DNA from 2 places in the Pseudescherichia sp. genome. Region 2 is predicted to be linked to the other one. Evidence: predicted binding sites of a transcription regulator. Region 2 holds the regulator's gene; the other holds the start of a gene.

Region 1 (4,375 bases), on a different contig from region 2:
AACGCAGAGGACGATGCGATTCGCCTGGCTCGCCTGAACGATCGCTTTAAACGCGAAGGCAAGCCGATGCTGAAGAAGCTCGAGGATCTGCCGAAGGATTATCAGGAGCCGGATCCCTATCTCGATGAGACAGTGCATATAGCACTCGACCTGGCGCATATCGAGAAAGAGAGTCCGCCAGCGCAGCCCGCTAAGGCACAGTAAACCCCAACAGGCACAAGAGATTGTGCCTGTTTTTTTAACAAGCGTATCGCGGCGTAAGCCTGCCGCGTCAAAATGTAAAGTTGTGTCTTTCTGGTAACTTACGCGCGGGTTATGCTTGAAAATAGTCAATATACCCATACGATGTGGGTAGTCGCATAGTGCGTTTTGTTAAGTTGAGGTTAAAAGAAAATTATGATGCGGATCGCGCTCTTCCTGTTAACGAACCTGGCGGTCATGCTGGTCTTCGGGCTGGTGCTCAGCCTGACGGGTATTCAGTCGAGCAGCGTTCAGGGCTTGTTGATCATGGCGCTGCTGTTTGGTTTTGGCGGCTCGTTCGTTTCGCTGTTAATGTCGAAGTGGATGGCCCTGAAGTCGGTCGGAGGGGAAGTCATTGAGCAGCCGCGCAACGATATGGAGCGCTGGCTGATGAACACCGTGGCGCAGCAGTCGCAGCAGGCGGGCATCGCGATGCCGCAGGTTGCTATCTATCACGCCCCGGACATTAACGCCTTTGCTACCGGCGCACGGCGTGATGCGTCGCTGGTTGCGGTGAGTACCGGTCTGTTGCAGAACATGAGCCGTGACGAAGCTGAAGCGGTTATTGCCCACGAGATCAGCCACATCGCGAACGGTGACATGGTGACCATGACCCTGATCCAGGGCGTGGTGAACACCTTTGTTATCTTTATCTCGCGTATTCTGGCGCAGATCGCCGCCGGTTTTATGGGTGGCAATCGCGACGAGGGCGAAGAGAGCAACGGCAACCCGCTGATCTACTTTGCCGTGTCGATGGTGCTGGAGCTGGTGTTTGGTATTCTGGCAAGCATTATCACTATGTGGTTCTCCCGTCATCGCGAATTTCATGCCGATGCCGGTTCAGCCAAGCTGGTGGGCCGCGAGAAGATGATTGCTGCTCTGCAGCGTCTGAAAACCAGCTACGAGCCGCAGGAGGCTAGCACGATGATGGCCTTCTGCATCAACGGGAAATCAAAATCCCTGAGCGAGCTGTTTATGAGCCACCCGCCGCTGGATAAGCGTATTGAAGCCCTGCGCAGCGGTGAGTACCTTAAGTAACACCAGCAGTTGTAATAAAAAGCGCGTCAAATGACGCGCTTTTTTTATGCCTGCGGTTTCTGCGTCATCCGCAGTCCACTGACGGCAGCGGCGATGGCGGCCAGCACGGCAGCGAAGAGCAGGGCAACGTGCGTCGCGTGATCGGTAAAAAGATTAAACATCAGCGCCACCAGTGCGGCCCCGATGCTCTGGCCGAGGAGGCGCGCGGTGCCCAGCATGCCGCTGGCTCCGCCGCTGCGCTGGCGAGGGGCGGCGGTGATAATGGTGTGGTTATTGGGCGACTGAAATAGCCCAAAGCCTGCGCCGCACAGCATCATCCGCCAGATGATATCGATATCTGACGGCGCGGCGGGCAAAAGCGCCAGCGCCAGCAACCCGGCAGCCATTACCGCGAGCCCCACCGCGCCCAACAGCCCGGCGTGCACCCGCTCAATCAGGTACCCCGCCAGCGGTGCCATGACCATTGTGGCCAGCGGCCACGGAGTCAAAAGCAGACCGGCCTCTACTTCACTGCGGCCCAGCACGGTTTGCAAGAAGAAGGGCAGCGAGACCAGGGCCAGCATCTGGGCGCAGAATGAGCAGATTGAAGTGCAAATGGAGAGTGAAAACAGCGGAATGCGCAGCAGATCCACCGGCAGCAGCGGCACCGGGAGCCCCAGCTGGCGACGTATAAAGAGATAGCCGATGACCAGCATGGCAACCCCTTCCACAGCGATAAGCGTCAGGGATTGCCCCTGCGCAAAGCCCCCAAGCGCCAGGATCAGCAGGCCAAAGGTGAGGGCGTTCATCACTGCACTGGGCAGATCGAAGCGTGTGGTGCTGCGACGCGGTGGGTTAGCGGGCAGATAGCGCATCGCCAGCAGCAGAGAGATAATCCCCAACGGTACGTTAATCAGAAACAGCCACTGCCACGATCCTACGGCCAGGATCGCTGCGGCGATGGTAGGGCCAGCCGCAGAGGAGACCGCCACGACAAACGAGTTGATGCCCATCCCCCGGCCCAGGCTGCGCTGAGGATAGATAAGGCGAATCAGCGCCGTATTGACGCTCATCAGCGCTGCGCCGCCAAAGCCCTGCGCGATACGGGCCAGGGTCAGCATGGTGAGCGAGTCGGAGAGGGCGCAGAGAAATGAGGTGGCGGTAAAGAACGCCAGCCCGCACTGATAAACCCGCCGATAGCCAAACATATCTCCCAAAAATGCAAAGGAGAGCAGAGAGATAACAATGGCAATCTGATAGGCGTTAACAACCCAGATCGAGCTCGCTGGGGAGACATGCAGATCGCTGGCGATAGTTGGCAGCGCCACGTTGGTAATAACGCCATCGAGCACCGCCATTGCAATGCCAATGATGATGGTCAGTATTGCCCCGTAGCGCTGCGGTATCGGCAGGCCATCGGTAAAGGGTTTATTCATAGTAATTATGTGTTTATGCTGAAATTATTATCGTGGTAACGATTCTACCAGTCTAACCGCCTTTTTATATCGCAGATTTGTAACGAAGTTAACAAACTGGCATTGCGGCCGACCCGCGACGAAATTATAATAAAAACCTATTCTAAATTTTATAAAACACTCGCGATGAGGTGATTAATGGCAATCGCAGATTTGGACAAGCAGCCAGATTCTGTCTCTTCAGTATTGAAGGTCTTTGGCATTCTGCAGGCGCTCGGGGAAGAGCGGGAAATTGGCATTACTGAACTGTCGCAGCGTGTGATGATGTCAAAAAGCACCGTCTACCGCTTTTTGCAGACGATGAAATCTCTTGGCTACGTGGCTCAGGAGGGCGAGTCGGAGAAGTACTCCCTGACGCTCAAGCTCTTTGAACTCGGCGCGCGCGCGCTGCAAAACGTTGATTTAATTCGCAGCGCTGATATCCAGATGCGTGAGCTGTCGCGCCTGACTAAAGAGACGGTGCACCTTGGCGCGCTGGATGAAGACAGCATCGTCTACATCCATAAAATCGACTCCATGTACAATCTGCGCATGTACTCCCGCATCGGCCGCCGCAACCCACTCTACAGCACCGCCATTGGTAAAGTACTGCTGGCCTGGCGCGATCGTGAGGAAGTTAAACAGATCCTTGAGGGCGTTGAGTACAAGCGCAGCACCGATCGCACCATTACCACGACTGACGATCTGCTGCCGGTCCTGGATACGGTCCGCGAACAGGGCTATGGGGAAGATAACGAAGAGCAGGAAGAGGGGCTGCGCTGCATCGGCGTACCGGTCTTTGATCGCTTTGGCGTCGTGATCGCTGGCCTGAGCATCTCCTTCCCAACGCTGCGCTTCTCTGAAGAGCGACTGCATGAGTATGTTGAGATGCTGCATACCGCAGCGCGTAAGATCTCTGAGCAGATGGGCTACAACGACTACCCGTTCTGATAGTAAACGCCGCGCCAGACGCGGCGTTTTCATCTCTATTTCCCTTCACAGCGGTTTCCTCAACGGTCAGATAGCGTTACAGTTAGCTCCGGTTTAATATCCCGGGAGTAACCTGTCTGCATAAAACGTTGATTCGGAGAGAAGAGTGAGAAAGTTTCGGGGGCTGCTTGTGATTGCCATTCTGGTAATTTGCCTGATGCTCTGGACCCAAATGCTCAATGTGATGTGCGATCAGGACGTACAGTTTTTCAGTGGTATTTGCGTTATCAATAAATTTATCCCCTGGTAGCGGCATTTTTGCTTAGAGACATTCCCTTCCTTAATGCCAGTGGTAAGATAGCGCGTCAACATTGAGGTAGTGTAATGAACGAAGTACTGAATTCGGGCGCGTTTAATCTTGTGTCCCTGGTCATCTCTCTGGTGGTACTGGTCGTTGGGCTGGTGCTGTGGTTCTTTGTTAACCGGGTCAGCTCCCGCGCTAACGAGCAGATCGAACTGCTTGAAGCGCTGCTGGATCAGCAAAAGCGACAGAATGCGCTGCTGCGTCGCCTTTGTGATGCCAATGCGCCGGAGAAAGCCGAGCCGGAAGCGAAAGCTGGGGCAAAAGTGCAAACCGACGGCGACGATTTTATCCGCCTGGTGGCTGAGCGCTAGCGGCAGTGAAAAAGGGGGCGAGAGATGGCATGGAAAAATCCCTGGTATAATTCGGCCCT
Region 2 (4,375 bases):
CGGGATCGTGCCTTATCGACGCGGTAGAAACGCTCGGTGAGGCGTGGAATATGCTCGGCGGCGATGCCCGGCCCGTTATCCTCAACGCTGAACTCTACGCCGCTCGCGACCCGCTGCCAGCTGACGATAATATGCGTTGCGGGCGGGGTATGGTTTACCGCGTTATAGACCAGGTTAGAGATAGCACTGCGCATCTGCTCATCGCTGCCCAGCACCTTCAGGGAATTATCGACATGAAACTCAATGGTCTGCCGCTGCTGGCTCAGGGTCTGCGCTTCACGCTCAACAACCCGCAGCATCATCGGCACATCAATGACCTCATTCGGGGTATGAATCGGCGAGGCCTCAATTTTTGACAGGGTGAGCAGCTGTTTTACCAGGCCCTCCATGCGGGATGTCTGCTCACGCATCGTGTGCAGCGCCTTTTCCCGCGTCGCGCCGGACAGGGTCTGCTCCTGCATCATCTCCAGGTAGCCCTGCAGTACCGTCAGCGGCGTACGCAGCTCATGGCTGACGTTGGCAAAGAAGTTGCGTCGTGCCCCCTCCAGCTGGTGCATCTGGGTCACGTCGCGAGCGACCATCAGCAGCTGTTGCTCGCTGTAGGGCATGACGCGGATCTCCAGGTGACGGCCGTTGTTCAGCACGAGGTTGAGCGGTTTTGCGAAGGCCTGCTGCTTGAGGTACTGGGTGAACTCGGGGTAGCGCAGCAGGTTAAGGATATTTTGGCCGTTATCGTCCGGCCAGCGCAGCCCCAGCAGCTGCTGAGCAAGGCCGTTACACCAGAAGATCACCCCCTCTTCGGTGGTGAGCACCACCGCATCCGGCAGCGACTCTGCCCCGCTGCGAAAGCGTTTGATCAGGCTGCCCAGCTCGCGGCGGCGCTTTTTATTACGCAGCTGCATCTGGTGCAGGCCGTAGAGCAGCGGCTCCCAGCTGCCGTGCCCGGGAGGCGGCGTCATGCTGCGGTCAACCCACAGCCACCAGGAGAGCTGAAGCAGATTCCAGAAGTGCCAGATCAGTAATCCGGTAACCGAGGCCAGCAGAAACCACGGCAGATAGCCAAACATTGCGCCAAGCACCAGCGCCGGGATACAGCTTAAAAACAGCTCTAAGACCAGCCTTTTCCATGACAGCCGTTCCAGCACGCGTCACACTCCAGTCAATGATTAGAAACGAGTCGAAAAACGGTAACCCGTGCCGCGAACGGTCTGCACCATACGATCGTGACCGCTCAGCTCCAGCGCTTTACGCAGGCGACGAATATGCACGTCCACCGTGCGGTCCTCAACGTAGACGTTGGTTCCCCAGACGTGGTTCAGCAGCTGCTCGCGGCTGTAGACGCGCTCCGGATGGGTCATAAAGAAGTGTAGGAGCTTAAACTCCGTCGGCCCCATGTCGAGCGGGTTCTCGCCGGTCATGACCCGGTGAGAGGTGGGATCAAGGCTCAGGCCCTGCATCTCAATCACCTCTTCTACCGCCATCGGCGAAATACGGCGCATCACGGCTTTAATACGCGCCACCAGCTCCTTCGGCGAGAAGGGTTTGGTGATGTAATCGTCCGCGCCGGTCTCCAGACCGCGGACGCGATCTTCCTCTTCGCCGCGCGCGGTGAGCATCATAACAGGAATGTCCCGGGTCATGTTTTCACGTTTCAGGTGCTTGATAAACTGAATCCCCGAGCCGCCGGGCAGCATCCAGTCGAGCAGGATGAGATCGGGCCACGGCTCGTTGAGCTGATTCACCGCACTGTCATAATCTTCCGCTTCAACAGGCTGAAAGCCGTTTTGCTCGAGTACGAAGCAGACCATCTCCCGAATGGGGGCCTCATCCTCTACGACCAGAATACGTCTCGCCATGATTTGCCCTATATAGTTGTAATCAATATGTTGCGTCGCATTATGCGTCAGATTTATGACAGATTTATGAAAAGCGTGAAGGCAGTATGAACCTGAAAGCGTGCAGATGACACCCGGAAGACGATCGTCGCTTTCCCGCTGTGCCTAAACGTTTATAATCCGCCTTACGCTTTTTTGCCACGGAATAGATATGCGCATCCTTCACACCTCGGACTGGCACCTCGGCCAAAACTTTTACAGCAAGAGCCGGGCCGCTGAGCATGCCGCCTTTCTTGACTGGCTGCTGGAGACAGCGCAGGCCCAGCAGGTCGATGCGATTATCGTTGCTGGCGATATCTTTGATACCGGTGCGCCCCCCAGCTATGCTCGCGAGCTCTACTACCGCTTTGTGGTTCAACTCCAGCAGACCGGCTGTCACCTGGTGGTACTGGCAGGCAACCACGATTCGGTCGCTACCCTGAACGAATCGCGGGAGATCCTGGCCTTTCTGCATACCACCGTTGTAGCGGCAGCGGGCTGTGCGCCGTTCATGCTTAACCATCGCGACGGCACGCCGGGCGCGGTTTTCTGCCCGGTGCCGTTTTTACGTCCGCGCGACATCGTTACCAGCCAGGCGGGGCTCTCCGGCAGCGAGAAGCAGCAGCATCTGCTGGCGGCGATCACCGACTACTACCATCAGCAGTACCAGCAGGCCTGCGCCCTGCGCGGCGAGGCGACGCTGCCGATTATCGCCAGCGGCCACCTGACCACCGTCGGCGCCAGCAAAAGCGACGCGGTGCGCGACATCTACATTGGTACCCTGGACGCCTTCCCGGCGCAAAATTTTCCGCCGGTGGACTACATCGCCCTCGGGCACATCCACCGTCCGCAGGTGATTGGCGGTCAGGATCATATCCGCTACTGCGGATCGCCCATTGCCCTTAGCTTCGACGAAACCGGCAAGGCGAAAAGCGTTAATCTGGTGACCTTCACCGACGGCAGGCTGGCGGACATTACGCCCCTCACCGTGCCGGTCACCCAGCAGCTGGCGGTGATCAAAGGCGATCTTGCCGCCATTGGCCAGCAGCTTGCGCAGTGGCGCGAGACTCCCGCATCGCCGCCGGTATGGCTCGATATCGAAATCACCACCGACGACTGGCTGACGGACATGCAGCGCCGTATTCAGGCGATGACCGAGGATCTGCCGGTCGAGGTGCTGCTGGTACGCCGCAGCCGTGAGCAGCGTCAGCGAATGATGGCGGGCGAGCTGCGGGAAACCCTCAGCGAGCTGCGCGTGGAGGAGGTATTCGAGCGCCGACTGGCGCTTGAGGAGCCGGACGAGGCGCAGGGCCAGCGGGTCCGCACCCTCTTTAGCGCCACCGTCGACGAGCTGACCCAGGAGCAAGACGCATGAAAATTCTTACCCTGCGCCTGAAGAACATCAACTCCCTGAAGGGGGAGTGGAAGATCGACTTTACCGCCGAGCCGTTTGCCAGCAACGGCCTGTTTGCCATTACCGGGCCTACCGGCGCGGGAAAAACCACCCTGTTGGATGCCATCTGCCTGGCGCTCTACCACGAGACGCCGCGCCTGAGTAACGTGTCGCAGTCGCAGAATGACCTGATGACCCGCGACACCGCCGAGTGCCTGGCGGAGGTGGAGTTTGAGGTAAAAGGCGTAGCCTACCGCGCCTTCTGGAGTCAGAACCGCGCCCGCAGCCAGGCCGGGGGTAATCTTCAGGTCCCTCGCGTCGAGCTGGCGCTCTGCGCCGACGGCAAAATTCTCGCCGACAAGGTGAAAGACAAGCTGGAGCTGACCGCCACCCTCACCGGGCTGGACTACGGCCGCTTCACCCGCTCGATGCTGCTCTCCCAGGGGCAGTTTGCCGCCTTCCTGAACGCCAAACCGAAAGAGCGAGCCGAGCTGCTGGAGGAGCTGACCGGCACCGAGATCTACGGTCAGATCTCGGCGAGGGTATTTGAAAAACACAAGGCGGCGCGCAGCGAGCTGGAGCAGCGTCAGGCCCAGGCCGAAGGCATTCAGCTGCTGAGCGCCGAGCAGGCCCAGACGCTGAATGAAAGTTTGCAGGTGCTTACTGACCAGGAGCAGACGCTGGTCGCTACCCAGCAGCGCGAACAGGCCCTGCTTCACTGGCTGACGCGCGGCCAGGAACTCAATGCCGAAGCCGTTCGGGCGCAGACGACGCTGACGACCGCCCAGCAGGCGCTGGAGAGCGCTCGCCCGCAGCTGGCGGCGCTGGAACAGGCCCGCCCCGCCCAGCAGCTGCGGCCGGTGTGGCAGAGTTTACAGGAGCAGATCCGCACCCACGGCCAGACCCAGCGTCAGGCAGAAGAAGTGAATACTCGCTTACAGCAGCTGCTAGGCAAGCGCAGCCGCATTCGCGCTACCGCCGACGCGCAGATAAGCACGCTACGGCAGGAGCAGAACACGCTGGCCGACTGGTTAGTTGCTCACGACAGCTGGCGGCTGTGGCAGAGCGAGCTGACCGGCTGGCGAGCCAACTTTGCTCAGCAGGCCGA

What was found. The regulator PhoB, encoded in region 2, activates phosphate uptake and scavenging genes when phosphate is short. The targets are predictions, from matches to a motif close to CTGTCATAAAACTGNCNNAT.
Region 1: kdgR (DNA-binding transcriptional regulator KdgR) is a predicted target of PhoB. The motif match lies at 2,760-2,779, and genes of this name have one in related genera.

The regions. Positions count from the first base shown of each region.
Region 1 is NZ_DAMBWA010000001.1:62,916-67,290, reverse strand. It holds gene prc (carboxy terminal-processing peptidase) at 1-204, shown strand, start outside; gene htpX (protease HtpX) at 397-1,278, shown strand; gene RTX96_RS00320 (MFS transporter) at 1,323-2,693, opposite strand; gene kdgR (DNA-binding transcriptional regulator KdgR) at 2,871-3,662, shown strand; gene mgrB (PhoP/PhoQ regulator MgrB) at 3,808-3,951, shown strand; gene RTX96_RS00305 (YebO family protein) at 4,026-4,316, shown strand; gene RTX96_RS00300 (MBL fold metallo-hydrolase) at 4,341-4,375, shown strand, end outside.
Region 2 is NZ_DAMBWA010000008.1:160,606-164,980, forward strand. It holds gene phoR (phosphate regulon sensor histidine kinase PhoR) at 1-1,145, opposite strand, end outside; gene phoB (phosphate response regulator transcription factor PhoB) at 1,167-1,856, opposite strand; gene sbcD (exonuclease subunit SbcD) at 2,047-3,249, shown strand; gene sbcC (exonuclease subunit SbcC) at 3,246-4,375, shown strand, end outside.